DNA from 3 places in the Paenibacillus sp. O199 genome. Region 3 is predicted to be linked to each of the others. Evidence: riboswitches for the same ligand, from Rfam matches in the RefSeq annotation. Region 3 holds a riboswitch; each other region holds the start of a gene.
The links. Region 3 has a riboswitch for thiamine pyrophosphate ahead of A6049_RS31695 (ABC transporter ATP-binding protein). Riboswitches for the same ligand answer to the same signal wherever they lie in the genome.

Region 1 (7,772 bases), on a different contig from region 3:
TATGGAAAATTCAAGGCATATTTTTATACCGCTCGTATATTTAATGACGAGAATTAAGTTCTTAAGGGTTATGTATTTTTGGGCAAAATAAACAAGCTCAAGAAATGAAAACATCATTAATCTGGGATTACAGATAGGTAGGGATGAACATGTCTAAACCTCATACGTGGACCATATGGTTTACTATGGTATGCTTGAACACTAGACTCATTTTTTGCACATCGAGGTTTCGTTCGGGAGGGATACAGTGAATTGGATACGTCCAGTGAATAGAGGAGAATCTGTCTTTAAAGTTAAAAATAATCGCATTATCTACTTTGCAAAATTATCTATTCCACTAAATGCCCTTATCGCAGTTGGGAAAATACTTTTAGGAATCTTTACGCTCTCCTTCTTTTTATGCATTAACGCCTTTTATAATATTGGCATCGCTGTTGCCAAGTATTACGCAGCAAAAGCACATGAGGACTCGAATCTTGATGATTCCAGCCCGGAGGAAATCCTAAAAAAACAATACGCGGCATACCGATTTATAGGCAATATTGTGCTCGCTTCAAGTGCGGTGTACATCATTTATTGCAGTAAGTTATTATTTGTTACAGGCAGCAGAACGCATTATCCTCACTATGCCGCCTTCATCATTGCTGCCGTTACTTTTACCGAAATCGCAGTATCTCTTGGGGGCGCCATTATGGCGAGACGGAATAATGAACCGGTCATTGAAGCCATCAAACTGACGAACTTCTCTTCATCATTGATCTCACTTTCATTAACACAAACTGCGATCATGTCATTTTCTTACAAAGGAGATCCTACCTTTTACAATGGACTGTCCGGCATCATTTTTGGTGCTCTGGCAGCACTCATCGGGCTGTATATGATTTTACGAACTCCGACAGGAGATTAGCCCATTTATAATCTGTTGAAAAGACATCTGCGTATAGTTGAGTCTAACTAAAGCTGGATGTTTTTTTGTTATATCAAGTCATTGTAAGAATAAGCACGAATTAAAGAGAACTGTTTGGCAAGGAAATGCGGTGCATAGGGCATGTCATTACGAAGCCAGGATACAATGGTACCAATCAGAGCTGAGGAACTGTACCAGATTGCGATCTCCTTATGAATACCCGCTCGTGAAAGAGAGCTTCCCAGCTCCAAGCTTTCGATCTTGGCCGAAACGAGTGTCGTTAGTAATTTCATGAGCCTCTCCGTAAAAATGGGGGTTCGTCTGGAAGCAAGAACGACGCGATAGAATTTGGAATGATCAGCAAAGTGTTCAAGCAATTTTACAAGCACTGGCCAACCATCGTCTTTGGCAGCATCTTCAAATTGAGGAGCATATTCGTCCACAATTCGTTCAATGTGCTCGATCATCTCGTCCGCCATTTTCTCCATCATGTCTGTGATGTCACGATAATGCAGATAGAAAGTCACGCGGTTGATCGTCGCACGTTCTGCAATTCGATTGACGGATAGTTTCTCGATGTCCATTTCCTGCAACAGATCTACAAAAGCATCACGAATCAACTGTCTTGTACGAAGTATACGAGGATCTGTAGCAGACTTCTTTTCATTTTTCATGCAATATCACTCCTCAAATTTTAAAAATTACAATTTTAAATGATCAGTCGTTTATTTCTGAATTAGACGACATATTTTATTATTTCGTAAAATAAGCAACGAAAATACCCAAAATCGTAAATTGTAATCTACGGGAATATGTATATAATTCAATAAATACAATGTAAACTATACAACACGTTGTAAATTTAGTCACGTGTGGATTGAAAGGATGGAATGGATTGAGTCAGGCTAGATTAAAAGAAAGAGATGACGTAAAAAAGGGCCCCATACTGTTTGTTATGATTTTGGGTGCATTTCTTGCCACATTGAACCAAACCGTTATGAGCGTGGCAACTCCGGAGCTGATGGGGGATTTTAATATCTCAGCAGCAACAGCCCAATGGTTTACGACAGGCTACATGCTGGTGAATGGTGTACTCATTCCTATCACGGCCTATTTCATGCAACGCTTTTCGACACGGCAATTATTTCAAGCTTCGATGTTTATTTTCCTCATCGGTACGATTATATCTGCCCTTGCGAGTAATTTTGGTACACTGTTGACAGGACGTATGGTTCAAGCAGCCGGTGCTGGTATTATCATGCCATTGTTAATGCATGTCATTCTTACCTTGTTCACTCCTGAGAAAAGGGGCGCCGCGATGGGGATGGTCGGCTTTGCCATCATTTTCGCTCCAGCGATTGGGCCAACCCTTGCTGGATATATTCTTGAGAACTACACATGGCAAACGATGTTTTACGGGATGATCCCATTAACCGTTATTGTTATTGGTTTTGCGTTTGTATATCTCAAAAATGTATCGGAACGAATCAATCTCAAGTTCGACACACTCAGCGTGTTGCTGTCCACGATTGGGTTCGGCGCATTGCTGTATGGCTTCAGCCGGGCAGGAACTCTGGGATGGTCAAGCGCAGAAGTAATCATATGCATTGCAGCAGGAGTCATTGCTCTTGGACTGTTCACATGGAGACAACTCGCGTCTGCAAATCCGCTGCTCGATCTGCGGGCTTTCAAGTATAATATGTTCTCACTGACCACAATCATTAATATCGCGATCACGATGATCATGTATGCTGATATGATGTTGCTTCCTTTATACCTCCAAAATGCACGGGGTTACACTGCATTGGAGTCCGGATTATTATTGCTTCCGGGGGCGCTTGTCATGGGCTTCCTGATGCCGATTACGGGTAGATTGTTTGACCGGTTTGGCGCAAAATGGCTGGCGATTATTGGGATGGTCATTACGATTGTAACGACTATCGGGTTCATCGATCTAACCGATTCTACCAGTTATACTTACCTGGTGTTAATGTCAACAGGTCGCAGAATTGGTATGGCCTTGCTCATGATGCCTATCCAAACGGCAGGGTTGAATCAACTGCCTCCAAGACTTGGGCCACACGGTACAGCGATATCCAACACCGTGAGACAAGTGGCTGGCGCTGTGGGTACTTCATTGCTCGTAAGTGTAATGACCAGTCGCACAACGGCACATGTACAGGATATGGTGGCAACGGGTGCAGCCAAAGGTTTAACCCAGCAGCAATTGGGAATGGAATCCATGATCCAGGGAATTAATGATGCTTATGTTGTCATTATTGGCATTGCCGTTCTCGGATTGCTACTTTCCTTCTTCATCAAACGTACCAAACAAGCGACGGAGGAAGACTCCAAGCAGCCTGTAAGACAAAAAGTCTCGATGAATACAAATTAAGAGCAATATTTACATGAATTACATCATGTAGAGCCTATTGTATCTTATATAAAAAGCGGCAGATCAGGACACTAAGCTTTACGTCCAATCTGCCGCTTTTTTGTGGTGTATTACATAATATAAATGAACAATTGCCTGCCCACTTAAGTTAAGAACAGCTACGTTAACTCGTTCTCTCCATGAGGATCTGCCTGAATTGTTCGAGATACGATCTGCAGTCTTTGACAATCCTGTTTGCCTCACACTGAAGAGAAGACGATTCAAATTCCGTTTGAAACGCCTGTAGCGTTACTTCCAACATGGAGATATTGATCTCTTTCTGCTCAACTAAAACAAGCAGCCCTTTGGTCAGTTCTTTCGCTTTAATAGGTACTTCCAATTGGAGAATAGAATGACTGAATTTCTGAAGACCTGCAATCAGGTTATTTTTATCCAACACAATTTCTTTGGAATCAGGAGCAATCATCAAAAGACTTGGAAAATCAATAATATGCTCTTGTCTTTCCAGCATGGAACGAAGCAAGATTTCAATGTAGTTCAGGATTTTGGGCACAAGATGGTTCCAATCCGGTTGGTCAAGATGGAAGTTTCTCCACATGTTCGAGATTTGATGGATCATGCCAAAACCAAAAATAGCCCCTTCATAAGCAAAAGGTTTTAATTCTTTACCAAATACCTGTACCAGTCGTTCAGATAACCAATTTAACTGCATGCGAGTCAAGTTTTTCAGATCGCATTCTCCAGAGTAGAAGCCTGTCCAGAATAGCTCCACAACAAGCTTTTTTTCTGGCAAAATCATCGGCACCATAATCTGATCCACCAGTAAATCAAAATCGGAAGCATAGCTTTGGCTCTCCAAATCTTTGCGAATCATCATATCTTCCTGTACACGTTGCTCCAGAATGGCAAGAATACAATCATCCTTCGAGCCAAAGAATTTATAAAATGTTCCTTTGGACACACCTGACTCGTCTAGGATCATTTGTATGGAGGTGTTGGTCACTCCATGTTTCCCAAAGAGTACAAGCGCTGAGTCCAATAACATTTGTTTCCGCTTATTCATAAGTTCCCCCTGGATGATTTAGGTGGTTCACGTTACGATATCTAGTAACCTATTGCAAATCCACTGCAAACATCATATGTTCCTTCCAAATCCCCTTGATTTTAATATTCTGCCGGTCCGTCTCCTGAAAGCCCGCCTTGCGAAGCACTCGAATCGATCCGGCATTGTCAGGCAGCGCACCTGCCTCCACTCGTTTTATACCCGCTTCATTCATAGCAAAATCCAGTGCTAGCTGAAGGGCTTCACTCATATATCCCTTGCCATTCTGCACCTGATCGAGCACATAACCAACAATCCATTTGGTGGTGGAATCCAGTTCAAGCTCGAACAGAGAGATCTCCCCAATAAGCTCATGCGTATGGTTCAGAAAGATCCCGAAAGAGTACCGTTTCCCCTCTTCCCTCGCCTTGTTCCAACCTTCGAGAAGGGCTACTTGGCCCTCCAATGTATAGAATGTATCCGATCGTTCGCTTGCCGATATTTCTTCGAAAATAGCCCGGTTACGGAACTGCAAATCCAGTAGCCCAGCAGCGTCTTCCACGTTCAAAAATCGTAAATAGATGCGTTCTCCACGATTGTCCATCTGTATGTTCATCCTTATCTCTGGTTGTAGTAGATTGCATTCATCAGAAGTACGAGAGTTGCCGTTTATAAGCCATATCCCAGAATAAATATTCAAATTCAACACTTCTTCTGAATATGTCTTCAATGGCCTCCAGTTCCTGCTCGGTTTTATGTTCGCATAATGCATCCAGTGTATCATAGAACCATTCGAATGAGTCGCGGAATTCATCACTTGCATAATTTTCGATCCAAGTCTGATAGAAATTGCCCTCTAATGAATCTCGATATTGTTCTTTTAATCTTGTGGCATAGTCGTAATACGTCCACGCACAAGGGAAAATGACGGCGATGATTTCGGCAACCCCACCTGTTTGTGCAACACTCATCATATTCGACGTATAGGCCTTGTTGTAAAGAGAGGGTTTGACAGCATGATTTTCATCCAGCGTAATCCCAAATTCATTCATATAATTTCGATGCAAATCCATTTCTTCGTACAGAATAGCGTGTTGAATCACCGTAAAGTTCGTCATCAGTTTTTCATCTGTCGCCTTGACCGCACCCATGGCAAAAATCTTCGCATATTCAATCAGATATGTATAGTCCTGAAGAAGATAAAACTTAAACGCTTCCTGATCCAGTGTACCTTTCCCCATTTCGTGTAAAAAAGGATGGTTGTATCCATCTTCCCATACGGTTCTGGACTTATCTTTTAACGTTCTTGAAAATGACATGATCATTTCTCCTTGTATTAAAATTATAATGTCCCCGCTTCACATCCAGCTATCGCGTTCTGTCATCCAAAATGCAGACCAAAAAGCCCTTGTCCTATTTTCGGCAAGGGCAAAATAACATGAGTACATGTCATTTGCTCCCTACGTCAGTATTAACTAACAGGTTCAAAGGGTCAGGTTTTAACCTTCTCAACTGCGAACAGTCCCCCTGCAAATAGCTCAGGTTTATTACAACATGTGTTTTTCCAAATGTCAATCCATTCCTATTAATCTTCAAGTTCCCCTAAATCTTCTTGCAACTTCTTAAGTCGGGTGCGGATATCCTTAATCATACTTTGCAATTTGTTTAACTCATCTACCCATTTTTGCTCATTAGAGACGTTCGTCGCTGAAGTTGCATGATACGCCGGAGACGTCCTTAACTTGTCTAAATCCGATTCGTAACCCCTCCGCTCTTCCTCGGCTTTTGCTAATTCCTCCTCGGCGATGCCAATCTGGTGCTCCAGATAAATAATGTCTGATGAGTTACCGTGAGTTAAGCGCTGTGAATACGTCATCGTTCACCTCATTTCTGATGATCCATTACTTTTCCAAGATCATATGGCTGAATATCGATATCCAATTTCATACCCAGAGCCAATTTGGCCAGTTGACTTCCAATAAAAGGCCCCATCGTGAGACCGGACGCTCCAAGTCCATTGGCTGTGATCAAGCCCTCCCAACCAGGAACAGCACCCATTACCGGAAGAAAACCAGGTGTAAACGGACGGAAACCTACTCTTACTTCCTGAAACGTGCTATCGGCTAAACCGGGAGCCAGTTCCAATCCTTTATTCAAAATTTCCTGCATTCCGCCTACGGTTACTCTTGTATCATAGCCTTCAATATCATTTTCGTGAGTCGCCCCGATCACAATCTTCTGTTGATCAAAGGCTAACAGATATTGATCCGAAGGAGGCATGACCACAGGCCATTTCCCAGTGTCTTCTCGATCATGAACCTGCAAATGCATAATTTGCGCCTTCTGATAATGAACCTTAAAATCAATGCCCAAGGGCTTCAACAGTTCACTAGCCCAAGCGCCGGCACACACAATAACCTCGTCAGCCGATATGACTTTACCGTCAACAACCACTCCAGTTACTCGGTCCGATTCATATTGAAGTGTCGCGTCCCCATTAATCAGGACCGCTCCATTTCGCTGTGCCGATCGGATTAAGGCATCACGCAGCGCACGCCCATCAATACGCGCGGCTCCGCTGATGTAGACGGACTGAAAGCTCTCCTCCAGGAGTGGAAAACGCTCATGGGTTTCTTTTGCATCCAGACGGGTAATATCGGCAATCTCCGGTGCATCTTCTTTACGAAGGTGTGCTCGCTCCTGCATCTTGTTGATTTTGTCTACTTCCGTATGAATACTAAGAGCACCCACTTGAGCGTAACCCGTTTCCGTTTCCCCTTCACTCTTGAGTTCTTCAATCAAACCGGGATAAAAACGTGCACCAGCCTTGGCAAGCTGATACCAATCCTGATTACGGCGCTGAGATAACCAGGGACAGATGATCCCGGCAGCAGCATCCGTAGCCTGCCCTCGATCTTTCCGGTCTATAATAAGAACTTCCGCACCCCGTTTTGCCAATTGATATGCTGTGGAAGCCCCAAGAATTCCTGATCCTACGACGATGACTTTCTTCATGACTGCATCCCTTTCCTAAATCACTGTATCCATTATAGCGTATACTGTTTGGTCTGATAATGGCAAGGCATCGACATGATGATACATAATCCTAAAAGGTTTTCGATAAGTCGTTCATCGAAGTAAATAGTTCGTTTAAATTAATGTTATTTATGTAATATAATTCAAATCAGGTTTCTTTTAACTCTGTATCCGCGCCATTTACGCACACGACCTTTAACGAAATGAGGAATAACACAACGATGCCGAAACCTAGTACGGGGAATTCACTGGATACCGATATGCCGCTTATGATTACAGGTCAAAACCAGCTGACCGTAGATGAATTAATGAATTGGAACGGCCATTCACGGGATTACAGTATTGTGCAGTGTATCGGGGGAACAGGGAAAATTGCAGCCCAAAATCATGAG
Region 2 (7,772 bases), on a different contig from region 3:
GGTATGAATTAATTTGACACTCCTCCCCTTATCCACCTTCACTCGTAAATGTTTGATATATACATCCACCACATTAGTATCCATTGCAAAATCATACCCCCATACTTCCCTTAAAATAACGCTCCGGGGACACGCCTCATTCACATGACGAGCCAAAAATTCCAGCAATTCGTATTCTTTCGGAGTTAATACCAGATATTCGCCTGCACGACTTACACGACGTGAACGCAGATTGACCTTGAGGTCATGTACTACAATGACTTCTTCATCTTCCTGTGAAGCATGCGAGAACACACGTAAAAGATTCCGTATTCTGGCCATCATCACATTACCGTGAATAGGTGCTTCTATCACATCATTAGCGCCGTAATCGAGTAATTCCACAATCAATTCAGGCGATATCTTGGGAGTTATCACAAGTAATGGGGAGGTGACACCTACGTGCACAAAAGACTCTAGTCCATTTTTCAGGGTATCTTCATGACACCCTTCATTCATTAATATGATCATATTGAGATTCGTGAGTGTTAGTTCAGAAATACGGTTCAGATCTGTCCATTCCATTTGCTCGACTTGGTACCCTTCTGCACACAGTATGCCTTGAATAAAAGAAACCAGATCGCCCCTGCCAACCAGTAATATGGATGTTTTCATTTTTTCACCCGGCCTGTCTTGTACGCTGCTACATTTGTTGGTTTAAACTACACTTGGTCTCCACATCCTTGTGACCACTGTGCATCGCAGCATTGTTGTATGTTTATCATGCCGTAAAATGAAAAAGTCCATTCCCGGAAGGAACGGACGCGGAACATTCATTTAATTTTTCTCTAACCAAAGTACCGGTGAACCAGCGTACGCGCCTCTGCCGTGTCTTTTGTTCCATGAACAAGGACACGACCATCCTGAAAAATGACCATCCTGTGCGCTCCCGTTGTAAAAGAAACCAAAAATGGATTAACCTCCACTTTGCCTTCATCCAACTTACCGAGACGATCAGCCGTATGTTGTAAATCCAGATTCATTCGCCGTGAAGGGCGAATCTGTACCGTATCCCTACCACATAATACGTCTGTTTTTTCCAGGTTTGAGGCAGAGAGGTACGGATAGTTAGCCTTTACTCCGCAGGAAGGACAATCTTCTTTTCGGGCACCGTCGACGTTAATGGATATGTATTCATTTCTCCACACATCGAATGATAACAACTTGCGTCTCAGTGCACCTGAATTACCACTGAGAAGCTTCATTGCTTCGGCAGTCTGATTAGCCGTAACCATCTGCACCGCCTGAGGGATAATGCCTGATGTGTCACAGGTATCCCCACCTAACGGAACCTCACCCAACAAGCAGTTTAAACAAGGCGTTTCTCCAGGCAGAAACGTGTAGGTAATTCCATAACTGCCCACACATCCTCCATAAATCCACGGAATACGATACTTCTGAGACATATCATTTATTAATAGCCGGGTATCAAAATTATCTGTTGCATCCATGATCAAGTCTGCGTTCTGAACCAGTTCTTCCAGTTCATCTACTCTGACGTCCATCACTTTGCCTACAACCTCAACGTTAGAATTAATGTCAGATAGGCGCTTTTTCGCTGCCATCGCTTTGGGCATTCGCTGAATGGCGTCTTGCTCAATATATAATTGCTGTCGTTGTAGGTTGCTCCACTCCACATAGTCACGATCTGCAATAGTAATATGGCCAATTCCTGAACGTACCAATGTTTCCGCAATACCCGTACCAAGCGCGCCCGCTCCAACAATTAATACTTTGCTGTTATTCAATCTATGCTGACCTTCCTTACCGATAGGTGCATACCGTTCCTGTCTGGAATAGCGGTCTCCCTGTTCAGAAGATCGTGTCTGATTAGTCATGTATGAATCATTCCTTCCGCCGGACTACTAGCTGCTGCATAGCGCTTAACGGGAATCATGCCTGCCTCATAAGCCAGTCTGCCTGCTTCAACCCCCATTCGCATGGCCTTCGCCATCTTTACCGGATCTCCTGATCCGGAGACAGCCGTATTCAACAATACACCGTCAGCTCCCAGCTCCATCGCATGAGCAGCATCTTTAGGTGCTCGAAGTCCTGCATCCACAATAACAGGAACGACGGCTTGTTCAATAATAATCTCCAGATTATAGGGATTAATAATTCCTCTCCCCGCCCCTATGGGTGAAGCCCCAGGCATAACAGCATGTACGCCGAGTAGTTGCAATCGCTTGGCCAGAATAACATCGTCCGAGATATAAGGCAGTACCGTAAAGCCCTTTTCAAGCAAGATCTCGCAAGCTTTATAGGTTTCAATTGGGTCAGGAAGTAATGTGATTCCATCGCCGATAACTTCTACTTTTATCATATCACAAAGTCCTGAAGCCCGAGCTAGTTCAGCGATTCGCACAGCTTCCTCTGCTGTTGCAGCACCCGCTGTATTGGGAAGCAGGGTATATCTTTTCAAATCCAGTGTGTCCAGAAAGTGCTGTTTGTTCCGATCTTCCAAGTTCAAACGCCGAACCGCGAACGTTAATACTTCCGTACCGGAGGCTTCAACCGCCTGGCTCTGCACTTCCAAGTCCGAAAATTTGCCTGTACCCAGCAGCAATCTAGACTCAAACGTATAATTTCCAATCCTCAACATAATTCAACCGCCTCCCACAAAATGTACAATTTCAATTCGGTCTCCGTCTCTTAACGCCGTCGTTTCATGATATTCCCGCGTTAAAATTTGCCGATTCAATTCAACCACGACGGTTTTTACTTGCAAATTAAATGAATGGAGCAATTTATCTACACGATTTAAGCTATCTTCAATTTGCATGGTTTGTCCGTTGACAATGATGTTCACTGCAACATCTCCTTTATGTTCAAACGTTCTGGACAAAGGTCCTGAATCCCCAGTTCTTCCGAGGTTTTGCCACAAATCAAGTCAGCCATAAGGCTGGCTGTAATTGCACTAAGCAATATGCCGTTACGATAATGTCCAAAAGCAGCGAATAAACCCGGTACACTATCACAAGCCCCCACATAGGGCAATCCATCCGGAGTCGAAGGACGGACACCAGCCCACGCTCGGATAAAATGTGCTTCCTTCATGCCAGGTACCCAGTTTGTTGCAGCTGTAAGCAGCTTCTGAATGCCTTGTACCGAAACTTTCATGTCTGTTCTTCCAGGAAGGCTTGTTGCACCGATCCATACTTCTCCATTGGCTTTGGGAACAATATATATATCCTCTGCATACACCGTTTTGTCTGGCCTGTACCCGGCATGGTGGGGAGAAAACTGCACGGCTGCAATCTCCCCCTTTACTGGTAAAACAGGCGATTTCAGACCTACATGTCTCATCAATTCTTTACCATGTAACCCTGTAGCAATAATTACATTTCTCGATGTCATCGTTCCTATTGAAGTCTCGATTCCTTGCACACCGTTTACATTCGTATGCAAACGGACATCCTGTACCCCTTCCATCACCCTTGCACCCATGGCTTGAGCCGATCTGACATAAGCCTGCGTTAAGTTGACAGGAAGAACCTCGCTCTCGGAAGGTCTGTAAAATGCTCCATACGTATCCCTGTTTAACCATGAAGCTTCCTGTTGGACAGCAATACGATCCCACCAAATATGTTCTGTAGATAAGGTAGACGATCTACGATCATTCTTGTAACTGCTGACCTCACTGTATGAACGAAAAGGAGTAATAAATCCATGCTGTTGCAGCCCCATTTCCACTCCGCTAAGCGAACTGATCCGTTCCTTCTGCTCATGAAGCAAAGCTCTGCTCTGCCTTGCAAGCTTTGCCATTACAGCATGAGTGAATTCCTCACTATCAGCAGCAAGCATGCCTGCGGCTGCACAGGAAGTTCCCCCAGCGATCCGCGCCCGCTCAACCAGAAGAACGTCATGGCCTCGAGTAGCGAGTTCACATGCGATGGCACATCCGATAACTCCTCCACCTACAATAATGGTTTCTGCATGAAGCTTGCCTCCAACTTCCGCTCCAACTTTACTTCCCGAAACTATTCCTGGATGATAGCCTGAACGATTCCTGCTTCGACTTCTTGCTTCCTCTCTCAAGATCTTCATCTCCTTGGTCCGGCGTACTTGTCTGAATCCGTGATCGCCTGTCGCAATGAAGCGGCAGCTACTTCCGGCTTATCGGTCGTCCAAATCGTTGAAATTACAGCGGCTCCTCTAGCACCAGCAGTTCGAATGGCAGCAATATTCTCAGGACTAATCCCGCCAATCGCGATCACGGGAATCGAAACATTAGAGCATACCTCAGCTAACGCACTTAGCCCTCTGGGTTCGCAATTCGGTTTACTATTTGAAGCATAGACATGCCCATAAAAGAGATAATCCGCTCCCTGTTCTTCTGCAACTTTTGCTTCTTCCAGAGAATGAACCGATATGCCTACGCGCAGCCGATCGACTCTCCTCAACTCATCCTTATCATAGCTGCGAGTAACTGCTTGACCCCAATGCACACCACCAATTGAAGCATATTGATCCAGCTGATCTGAGCCATTCATAATGATTCGGTCAGATGGAACACCTTGTGTTTTTAGACCTTGCGCCCAATACATCTGTTCTTCAAGGGTCAGCTTTTTTTCCCGAATGTGGATATAATCGACCCACCGCCATATACCCTTAGCAATATTCAGAAAAGAGCCCAAGTCTCCTGTACCTGGTGAAACCACATGCAGTTCGAATGATCTTGTTATTACATGTTCGTGGAAGATTACCGTCCTATTCGCCCTCCTCTTGCATGATTTAAGCTGATATACAACAACAAAAAAGCCACTCCCGTAGGGGAGTGGCCACGAATTTAAAATTCATGGATCAACTGAATGACTGTCGCATGCAATTACTCTATACATAACGCACAACAACTATAGAAACCATCCATAGTCGCAACGCTGTATACATAGAACTGCATGATTCATCTTGCAGGCCATATCGCAAAGTCAACGATAAAGCTCTTTGTCATTAGCTGAAACGCGCCACTTCCCTACGCTGGTATGATCCAGATCAGGTACAAAGGGTCCGGAATCGCATTCTTCCATCTCAGCCGCATCGTGCGGCCCCCCTAGTGTTCATATGAAGCTGTAGCCTATGTTACCATAGACACCTTTTTTTGTCACCGTACATTTCCATGAATTACGTTGTTCACCATTGCTGAAGTCATGTAGTTAACGAAGTTGCTGTTTCTGGTGCGAAGAATTTCGTAGAAACTATTGTTTGTCGGACCAAGCTTCAACATCCCACGTTTTGGTTACCCAACCTTCATAAAATTCAGGTTCATGGGATACGAGCAGCACGGTACCCTTGAATTCCTGCAGGGCACGTTTCAGCTCTGCTTTTGCGGTTACATCCAAATGGTTTGTGGGCTCATCGAACAAAATCCAGTTACTTTCACGCATCAGAAGCTTACATAAACGAACCTTGGCTTGTTCACCACCACTAAGCGCGTTAAGCGGGCGGGTGATATGCTCATTTTTTAATCCACAACGTGCGAGATGGCCCCGGACTTCATTCTGTGTCAGATGAGAAAACTCATTCCACACATCTTCGATCGGGGTAATATTACCTGCACGTACTTCCTGTTCGAAATAGGCTGTTTCCAGATAGTCCCCCAAGAAAGTCTTACCGCTAATTGGTGGGATTTTCCCCAAGATCGTCTTGAGCAGTGTGGATTTACCTACACCGTTACATCCAACAATGGCAATTTTCTCGCCACGCTCAATCGTCATCGTCATTTTAGGCAATAATGCATATGAATATCCGATTTCAAAATCAATACCCTCAAAGACGGTTTTACTACTCGCCCGGGCATCCTTGAATTTGAATGTGGGTTTGGCTGCTTCGTCTGGACGATCAATCCGTTCAATCTTGCCGAGCTGCTTCTCACGGCTCTTGGCACGACCTGAAGTGGAAGCGCGGGCTTTGTTCCGCTGAATGAAATCTTCCTGCTTCTTGATAAACTCCTGCTGTTTCTCATAAGCATCAATATGTTGCGCCTTATTCATGTCGGCCATTTCAAGGAATTTGTTATAGTTCGCTGCATAACGCGTCAACTTGGCAAATTCCAGATGATAAATAACGTTAACGACCTCATTCATAAACTCTGTATCATGCGAAATCAGAATAAACGCATACGGGTAATCCTTCAGGTAACGCGTCAGCCATTCGATGTGTTCCACATCGAGATAGTTCGTCGGCTCATCCAACAGAAGTGCAGTTGGTTTCTCCAGTAAGAGCTTGGCAAGCAATACCTTCGTACGTTGACCACCACTAAGCGCGGCCACGTCACGATCTAGGCCGATGGCGGACAAGCCCAGTCCATTTGCCATCTCTTCCACTTTCACATCAATCAGATAAAAATCACCTTGCTCCAGTTGCTCCTGAATGTCACCCATTTCTTCCAGCAACAATTCGAGCTTGTCCGGATCGGCGTCTGCCATCTGATCCGTAATAGACATCATTTCTTTTTCCAACTCAAGCAAGGGCAGGAACGCATCCTTAAGCACATCACGAATCGTTTTTCCAGGCGTGAGCTTGGTATGCTGATCCAGATATCCATAACGAACTTTGGGGGTCCATTCGACCTTCCCTTCGTCCTTTAACAATTTCCCGGTAAGAATGTTCATCAGTGTGGACTTACCCACACCATTTGCACCAACAAGACCTACACGCTCTCCGGCAAGTAAACGAAAAGATACATTTTTAAATAACGTGCGGTCTCCAAAATTGTGACTCACGTTCTCTACTGACAATAAACTCATAAGATGAGGTTGCTCCTATCTATTGGACATTACTATCGTTCCGAAACCCTATTTTAGCACAGGTGTCGCCTTTTCTGAAAGTAATGTAAACATCTCATGCAACCTCGCTTTTATATTACAAACAAACTGCCTTTAATTTATGGAACAGTTATACTCAAAATAACCTTGTGCTGCCGCTTGTTTGGCATTTGTAAACACTTCTTCGGCTCTGTAACCATTGCTACATGTGGAAGGGTAATAGTATTTAATTCCACTTACAGGATCAACTCCGCCAACGATCGCTGTTTTCTTCACCAGTCTGCCACCACCAATGGCATAATTGTTAATCTTTTGGTTACCTACAGGTATTCCCTGAATAAACGCCATCAGCCCCGTATCATTAATCGAATTGTACCAGTCTTCCTGAGAAATCAAAGGCATGGTAAAGGTGTAGGAAACACCATTCCTTCTTGCAAACTCATTATGCCGGTTAATAACATCTGCCAAATCTTCCTGCACACTTGTCACGATCCGGCCTCGTCTGACCTGCTCAAACGTCTCGGCATTCTGAAGCAGAGGGATTTGTGTGCTGGAGGCCAGTTCTTTCTGGAAACCCTCAACCCACATGCCCAAGCCTGCATCATAGGCATACACATACCCATCGAGTGTGAAGTTAATACTGCTACCATTTGAATCAGAATATGTATAGGGCTTTTTAGGACTCCAAACTTGCCGGAATGAATCTTCAAGATCACCAGTCATCTCAGTTTCGTTCGCCAAAATATAATAACCATCATAATCCAGCACGACCATTGCAGGAATGTAATTAAACATGGCCCGTATAGCAGCAGGATCATCCTGAATCCCCATATTTAGCGCCAGTGTTTGGGTAAAGGTAGTCAAGGCAAGCTCTTTGTCCGCTTTTACAAATTTGGTCGAATCATACCCTGCTTCATCGTTTTGCTTCTCATTTTGATGCATCACAGCCCCTGCATCCAGTACGGCAGT
Region 3 (7,772 bases):
CGCAGTCTGCGCTGATACGCAAAATGATTCGTCGGCCCATGTCCGGCCCCAATCCCCAGCTCATCTTCAATGGCTGCCTGAATGAATGCTCGCGCGGTGGTGACGGCAGCCGGCACAGCTGAGCCTTTCGACAATTCGGCAGTAATGGCCGCAGAATACGTACATCCCGTTCCATGGGTATGCCTTGTCACTACCCGAACGTTCTCCAGATAATGAAAAGACTGACCATCATAGAGCACATCGACAATGATGCCATTTCCCTCATCATGACCACCTTTCACCAAAGCATACGTGGAGCCCATCTGCACGATCTGCCTTGCGGCTTCTTCACGCTGACTCAAATTCATAATAGACATTCCTGTAAGAAGCTCGGCTTCCGGAATGTTCGGCGTCGTGATCAGTGCATGAGGCAGCAGCTCCGTAATTAGCGCTTGAACGGCCTCCTTTTGCAGCAGGGGAGCGCCGCCTTTGGCAACCATAACCGGATCGATGACCAGATTGGACCAGCCGTATTGCCGCCATTTCTCGGCAACCAGTTTAATTATTTCAGCACTGTAGAGCATGCCCGTCTTCACGGCTGTAGGTTGAAAATCATCACCGGTCGAATCCAACTGTTGAGCGATTCCATCGTAAGGGATAGGGAAGACGCCCTGCACACCTGTTGTATTTTGGGCAGCAATAGCTGTAATCACAGTCATGCCGTATACGCCGAGCTCCTGAAAGGTCTTCAGATCAGCTTGAATTCCGGCTCCGCCACCATTATCAGAACCAGCAATCGTCAAAGCCTGCGCAATACTCATTTAGCACCTCCATCAATCCGACGAACCTGTGCCTGTTGTACGAGAACGTCAGGTGTCACTTGAGCCAGTTGATTCAGAAATTCGATCTGGAAGCTGCCCGGTCCCAGGTCAGCGGTACGTTCCGCCGCAATCTCTGCTGCAACGCCATAGAAAACGAGTGCCTCCACAACACTGCTCAGCAAGTCGTCTCCCGGTTTCGCTATGGCTGCAAAAGCACCAATCACGGAGCTGAGTAAGCAGCCTGCACCCGTTACTTGGGTAAGCAAGGCATGTCCATTACTCGTCAGGAACGTCGTTTGTCCATCCGTAATGACATCCTCGCGTCCGGTAATGACGACCACACAGCCGAGTTTTTGTGCTGCCCGTTCCGCTATTCCGATTCGATCTCCATCGCCTTGACCTGCATCCACACCTTTGATGCTCCAACGCTCACCGATGACATTGGCGACTTCTGCCACATTGCCCCGCAACACCGTGAGGCGAAGCTCACGAACGAGCATCTGAACGGTTTCCGTACGATAGGCGGTTGCGCCAGCTCCAACCGGATCGAGCACAACAGGCACGTTATTTGAATTAGCCGATTGCCCAGCCAGGCGGATCGCCTCAACTACCTTTTCGTCCAGAGTACCAATGTTCAGTACAACCGCTCCCGACATCTTGGCAACATCTGCGACTTCTTCATGCGCATAGGCCATAAAGGGAGATGCACCTAGTGCGAGCAAACCGTTGGCCGTAAACGGAGCGACGACAATATTCGTAATGTTATGAACAAGCGGATTTTGCGTACGAACACGTTCCAGATAAGACATATGAGTTCCTCCTAATAAATAAGCAAATTAATGAATGAAAGTGTCAGGGCAGGGTGGGCCATTAAATCATGGGAACTAAACGCTATTCTCGGATAGCTGGAAAGTCCATATAGAAAGCTTAATTAAAGAGTCCTTATCCTCGATAAAGATTCTAATCGTACAGTTATTGAATTCCGTAACTACTCATGTTATCGACATCTGATAATGAATTTACAACTTTCAAATTTCACTTGATCTCGTCCAGTAATCGATTTTACTTACTCACCCTGCAAGTTGATAAAAGCATCCTCAGCCTTTACGGAATCCGGAATCAGTTCACTTTGAACCAACCATGCACGTACATTTTCCCAAGAAGAGGCGCCCTGCCTGCCAAACGGCTGACCTTCTTCATTCATCAGTGGCAGTAAAATATTTAGGCTTTTGGTTTCGATCTCCGGGTCAAGTGGAGACGTTTCGTTCTCATGTGCGAGCAGAATGTTCAGCGCGTCCTCGGGGTGCTCTGTTACATATTTCTGTCCTTCCTGCATCGCTTTGATGAAGCGGGTAAGCTGATCTTTCTTCGCTTCAATGCCCGCATCACTTGCAGTGAGGACCAGTTCATAATAATCAGGTACGCCGTAATCGACGGGATTGATCGCTTTCATGGCATGGCCTTCCTTTTCCAGAATCAATTGTTCATGGTTAATAAAACCACCCATAATGGCATCTGCCTGCCCGGAAGCCAGGGAAGGGATCAGGTCAAATCCCACATCCACCAGATTCATCTTGTCGGGATTACCGCCATCCTGGCTGATCATGGTACGCACCATCGCTTCATACAGAGGGATTGAGGAATAGCCGACCGTCCTCCCTTCAAGATCTTTTGGCGATTTCACTTTACCGTTGGCTTCAGTCAACAGATGCACGAGCGGATGGCGAACGACGGCTGCAATCGAACGTACAGGAATGTTCTCCCCACGCGCGAGCAAAATTTGCGGCTGGTAGCTTAGTGCAAGATCGATTTTCCCGGCGGCAACAAGTTTGAGTGCATCATTCGTATCGGCAGGCATCTGGATATCGACATCCAGACCTTGATCCGCGAAGTAACCATTCTCCTGAGCAACATAGATGAAGGAATGCACTGCATTAGGATACCAATCGAGCATGATGGACAGCTTGTCTTTGGATGCCGATGACCTCTCGGCCGCAGATGATTCTGTATCTTTTGCATTGGAAGTTGAATCTGTAGCAGGTGTGTTGGTACCCGTATTTCCGCATCCGCTGATAATCAGTAACATAGATATGAGCAGAATGGGGAGTAGGGAGTAGATATGTTTTTTCTTCATAGCTTCAAATTCCTCATTTCCGTTTATCTGTTTTTGAAATCCGAAAGTTATCCAGTTTTTCTTCTACCTGCATGACGTGGTGTACTGAATCTTCTCTCCATCCATGCAATGAGTACAAACAGGGCGATACCGAGCAGGGATAACAGCACAATGGCGGCGAACATTGCATCCGTGTTCATATTGCTCGACATTCTGCGGCTGAAGTAGCCAAGCCCCTTGCTTCCACCAAGCCATTCACCGATCGTTGCACCGACCACACAATACACCACGGACATTTTCAGTCCCGAAAAGAAGGAGGGAAGGGCAAGTGGAATCTGGAGTTTGCGAAAAATATCCCACTTGGTGGCCCCCATCGTCAGCAGCAGTTCACGCTGCTCCGGATCACCCTTGCGCAGGCCATCGTAGGTGCTCACCACAATTGGGAAAAATGCGATCAGGAACACCACCGCCACTTTACTCCACAGCGTGTAGCCAAACCACAGGATAAAGACGGGGGACAGGGCAATCAGCGGGATCGTCTGACTGATCACGATGAAGGGATATAACGCTTTTTCAATCGACCGATTCATATGCATACCCGTTGCAAGTGCAATTCCGGCACCAATGGACAAGCCAAAACCAACGACAACCTCCATCAAGGTAGCAGGCAGATGTGTAGCCAGCAGAAGGTGGTGATGTTCATACAGCGAACGGACAATCGCCGTCGGGGCTGGAATGATGAAGGAAGGCACCCATCCCATACACACAATCCACTCCCAGAGAGCAAGCAGCAAGATCATGAGCAAAAGAAACAGACCATAACGGGCAAGCCAACCTCTTACGCTATGCTTCATGCTATCTCTCAAGTTACCGTCTCGCATGCAATTGTTCCTCCAGTTGTCGTCTCATCTGAACGAGAGCCGGTTCGTAGACCATGTCCGAATGTCTTGGACGTGCTAAAGGTACCGACAGATCCTGCAGCTGTTGACCTTGGCCCACCGGAGTTAACAGGATAATCCGATCACTGAGCAGCAGGGCTTCTTCAATGTCATGTGTGATGAACAACACGGTTTTGCCCAGGCCTTCCCATAGCTCCAGCAGCCAGCGATGCATATCCCGTTTGGTCAGGGCATCGAGTGCGCCGAATGGTTCATCCAGCAGCATAAGTTGGCCACCTGTCAGCAAAGTACGAAGCAGCGCGACACGCTGGCGCATGCCACCTGAAAGCTCGTCCGGGTAAGCATGCGCGTGGCCAGATAAGCCAAATCTGTCGAGGCCAGCCAGGATATCTGCTCGAATCCTTATCTTATCCTGCCGACCTGCAGCCAGTTCAGAGGGAAGCATGCAATTCCCCATGACGGTTCTCCAGGATAATAGGAGGTCCTTTTGCGGCATGTAGGCCACCTGCCCCAGTCGCTTTCCTTCTTGAACCCAAGGAATTTCAATGGTTCCGTGTGTTGGCTCAAGCAGGCCTGCCAGCAGCTTGAAAAGGGTACTTTTACCGGAGCCGCTGGAACCGATGAGCGAGACAAATTCGCCTTTGGCTACAGTCATCGACACATTGGAGAGCACGGGGGAATCCCTTTTTCCCGGGAAAGCGTAGCTCATGTTGTGAATGGTTATATCGTTATCCATCTCGTTCCGTCCCCCCTTGTTATTCATAATTCAACTTCAAACCGCGGGATCTTTAATTACACCTTCTGATCTGCTCGCAGAACGCGAAAAAGACCCACCCATTTCCGGAGAAATGAGTGGGTCTGTAAGTTCAATTCACATTAAATTCCATCATCAACATGAAAAAATCCGCTTACTGAGAGGCCGCTCCACTTCCCTCCGCTGGTATGATCCAGATCAGGTTCAAAGGGTCCGAATCGTTCGATTCGTCTCAGCCGCAAGGCTCCCCTAGTGCAATGTTTAAGATATGCAGTTGTGTGTTCAGCATATATCACATGCAAGTGGAATGTAAAGAGGGCGGCTTAAAAGAAGTGTGCGTAATGTGAGTTAGGAAAGTAACTAGGATCTAATCGTTTGAATGTAACAGTGAATCAAGCTCCCCGATCAGACGGGCAATCTGCTCAGGTGTGCCAATCGTAATCCGAAGCCAGGTAGGCATACCAAATTCGGCACCGCCGCGGACAGAGATGCCTCTGTTCAACAATTCTTTGGTAATCGGGCCACTATCCTGCAACAGATCAACCATGATGAAATTTGTTTCGGAAGGGATGTAGGGTAAGTTCCACTGATCAAAGGACTGCATTAACGTTTCCCTTCCTTGACGATTGTAGTGCAGGCAGTGAGAAACAAATTCATGATCATCCAGGCTGGCCAAAGCAGCGGCTTGGGATGTGGCTGTCAGACTGATGGGCAGCTTGACCCGGTTAATGCCTTCAATAATGCTTTCATTCCCGATGCCATATCCAATTCGCAGGCCAGCAAGTCCATATATTTTGGAGAAGGTCCGCAAAATAATCAGATTATTATACTGCTCCAGCAGCTTAACCGTATCAGGATAATCTTCACTTTCCGCGAATTCATAATACGCTTCGTCCAGGACAACCACGACATGGGAGGGAACATGTTCGAGTAAACCAAGTAGGGCATCTGCCGTGAAAATGGTTCCGGTTGGATTATTCGGATTGCACAGCCAGATAATTCGGGTAGAAGCATTGATCCGTTGCCGGAATTGCTCCAGGTCCAGTGAATGGTTGACCAAAGGCACTTCATGAATGACCCCGCCTGCCAGCAGCGTAGCGCCCTTATACCAGTTAAAGGAGGGCACTGGAATGAGTGATTCCTCGCCGGGATTAAGATAGGCTTGGGCGGTAAGGGTAAGGAGCTCGAATGAACCACTGCCAAATACCAGTTGGGAGGTACGCACACCCAGACGGTCCGCAAGTTTGTCACGCAGCAGTTGGCTGGAACCGTCGGGGTATTGAGCCAAAAGATCGGAACCCAGCGATCTGACCGCTTCCGCTGCCAGGGGAGAAGAACCGAACGGATTCTCGTTCGCTGCAAGTCGATCTACACTTTCCAGTCCCAACTCCCGCCGGATCTGTTCCATGGATTTGGCAGGCGTATAAGCCGGAATTTGAGTTAAAAGGTCTTTAACAGGTGGAGAGGGAACGGGTGAGAGGGATTGCATAATCATGCCTTCTTTCCAGTGGAATTAGATCGAGAATGATATCTGTTTCTGGGCAATCTGCTGTGGTGTCTCTTGTGGCGGAGTCAACAAGCGATTCAGAATCAGGTTTTCAAAATGAGCAAACCCGCTGTCCCGAACGCGTGGCCGCTCCAGCGTAATTCGGGTATCCATCGTTATATGACCATCCTCAATTAACAGCACTCTGTCTGCCAGCGCAACCGCCTCACTGACATCATGCGTGACCAGAATGACAGTCAGATCTTCTTCTACCCACAAGCGTTCGATTAATTGCTGCATCTCAATTCGTGTCAATGCATCCAATGCACCCAGCGGTTCATCCAGCAGCAGTAAGCGTGGATGACTTGCGAGTGCCCGTGCCAAGGCGACACGTTGTTTTTGTCCGCCAGATAATACCCCCGGCCAATCACCTTCACGCTCTCCAAGTCCTACATTGCGAAGCGACTGGCGTGCATCTTCCTTGTTCTTGTCGGGGATGCCCAGTCGTACATTGTCGAGCACGGATTTCCAAGGCAGCAGCCGGGCTTCCTGAAACAGAAACCGTGTCTCGGGTGCTGTACTGCCAAGCTTTCTGTTGCCCAGCATAATGCTCCCGGAAGAGGGGGGTTCCAGCCCGGCGATCAGACGCAGCAAAGTACTTTTGCCACAGCCGCTTCGTCCAACGATGGCTACAAATTCCCCTTGTCTTACATTGACGTTGATGTCGGATAGAATCGTCCGCTGATCATACGATTTCTGAACCCCATCTACTTGAAGAAAAGGACTGATCTGACTTGTGCTCATGGATCAATTCACACTCCTTTGCTTTACTTGCGGGATAGGGCCGGGTTCCAGCGCAGCCAGCGCCGTTCCAGCCATTTGGCGATGGTATCGGACAGCTTGCCCAGCAGGGCATATAGCAGAATGCTTAAGACAATTACGTCCATCTGCATGAATTCCCGCGCGTTCATCGCCATGTATCCAATCCCCGCATCCGCCGCAACCGTCTCGGCTACGATAAGTGTCAGCCACATAATGCCAAGTGCATAACGAATGCCCACCAGAATGGAAGGCAGTGCACCAGGCAGGATAATGTCCTTATAAAGGGACCAACGGCTGAGGCCATATACTTTGCCCATTTCAATCAGACCGGGATCGACCGATCGTATGCCGTGGAACGTATTCAGATATACCGGAAAGAATACACCCAGGGAAACGAGGAATAATTTTGCTTCTTCACCGATCCCGAACCACACAATAACGAGGGGGATCAAGGACAGATGCGGAATGTTGCGGATCATCTGCACCGAGGAGTCGGCGATCTTTTCCGCAAGGGAGGAGATGCCGTTCAGCACACCCAGCAGGAAACCGAGACCCCCACCAATGAGGAATCCTCCCAAAGCTCGTCTGGCGCTAATACTGATATTGTTCAGTAGTTCACCGTTACGAAGCAGACGAATGAAGGCCTCCAGTACCTGAGCGGGCCGGGGCAAAATATTGGCTGCAACAACTCCAGATGCAGTCAGCCATTGCCACAGAGCCAGAATGAGTAGTGGTACAACAAAAGGAATGAACTGGTTAAACCATGCCCGGTTAAAGGTTTTGGACCGCACGTTATGCCTACCTCCTTGCTTCCTTCGTTATTGGCTACCTGGAGCTGGAAGTTGATCTTGAAGTGCATCACTCCAGAATGTGCTCACATCGACTGCCTGCTCAAAAA

Region 1: linked by a shared signal. The riboswitch ahead of tenA (thiaminase II) and the one ahead of A6049_RS31695 (ABC transporter ATP-binding protein) in region 3 are both predicted to bind thiamine pyrophosphate.
Region 2: linked by a shared signal. The riboswitch ahead of A6049_RS01210 (thiamine phosphate synthase) and the one ahead of A6049_RS31695 (ABC transporter ATP-binding protein) in region 3 are both predicted to bind thiamine pyrophosphate.

Annotation. Positions count from the first base shown of each region.
Region 1 covers NZ_LGRP01000007.1:318,661-326,432, forward strand. Annotated here, with positions in the region: gene A6049_RS13760 (hypothetical protein) at 248-907, shown strand; gene A6049_RS13765 (TetR/AcrR family transcriptional regulator) at 976-1,581, opposite strand; gene A6049_RS13770 (DHA2 family efflux MFS transporter permease subunit) at 1,863-3,302, shown strand; gene A6049_RS13775 (TetR/AcrR family transcriptional regulator) at 3,466-4,365, opposite strand; gene A6049_RS13780 (GNAT family N-acetyltransferase) at 4,415-4,948, opposite strand; gene tenA (thiaminase II) at 4,992-5,663, opposite strand; TPP riboswitch at 5,785-5,883, opposite strand; gene A6049_RS13790 (hypothetical protein) at 5,930-6,220, opposite strand; gene A6049_RS13795 (NAD(P)/FAD-dependent oxidoreductase) at 6,229-7,359, opposite strand; gene A6049_RS13800 (AraC family transcriptional regulator) at 7,602-7,772, shown strand, end outside.
Region 2 covers NZ_LGRP01000001.1:275,881-283,652, forward strand. Annotated here, with positions in the region: gene A6049_RS01185 (winged helix-turn-helix domain-containing protein) at 1-654, opposite strand, end outside; gene A6049_RS01190 (MoeB/ThiF family adenylyltransferase) at 828-1,877, opposite strand; gene A6049_RS01195 (thiazole synthase) at 1,874-2,641, opposite strand; gene thiS (sulfur carrier protein ThiS) at 2,645-2,848, opposite strand; gene thiO (glycine oxidase ThiO) at 2,845-4,077, opposite strand; gene A6049_RS01210 (thiamine phosphate synthase) at 4,083-4,676, opposite strand; TPP riboswitch at 4,992-5,101, opposite strand; gene A6049_RS01215 (ABC-F family ATP-binding cassette domain-containing protein) at 5,235-6,785, opposite strand; gene A6049_RS01220 (hypothetical protein) at 6,918-7,772, opposite strand, start outside.
Region 3 covers NZ_LGRP01000068.1:1,069-8,840, reverse strand. Annotated here, with positions in the region: gene thiD (bifunctional hydroxymethylpyrimidine kinase/phosphomethylpyrimidine kinase) at 1-800, opposite strand, end outside; gene thiM (hydroxyethylthiazole kinase) at 797-1,609, opposite strand; gene A6049_RS31705 (ABC transporter substrate-binding protein) at 1,867-2,934, opposite strand; gene A6049_RS31700 (ABC transporter permease) at 2,982-3,794, opposite strand; gene A6049_RS31695 (ABC transporter ATP-binding protein) at 3,781-4,548, opposite strand; TPP riboswitch at 4,725-4,827, opposite strand; gene hisC (histidinol-phosphate transaminase) at 4,934-6,055, opposite strand; gene A6049_RS31685 (ATP-binding cassette domain-containing protein) at 6,080-6,856, opposite strand; gene A6049_RS31680 (ABC transporter permease subunit) at 6,880-7,665, opposite strand; gene A6049_RS31675 (ABC transporter substrate-binding protein) at 7,693-7,772, opposite strand, start outside.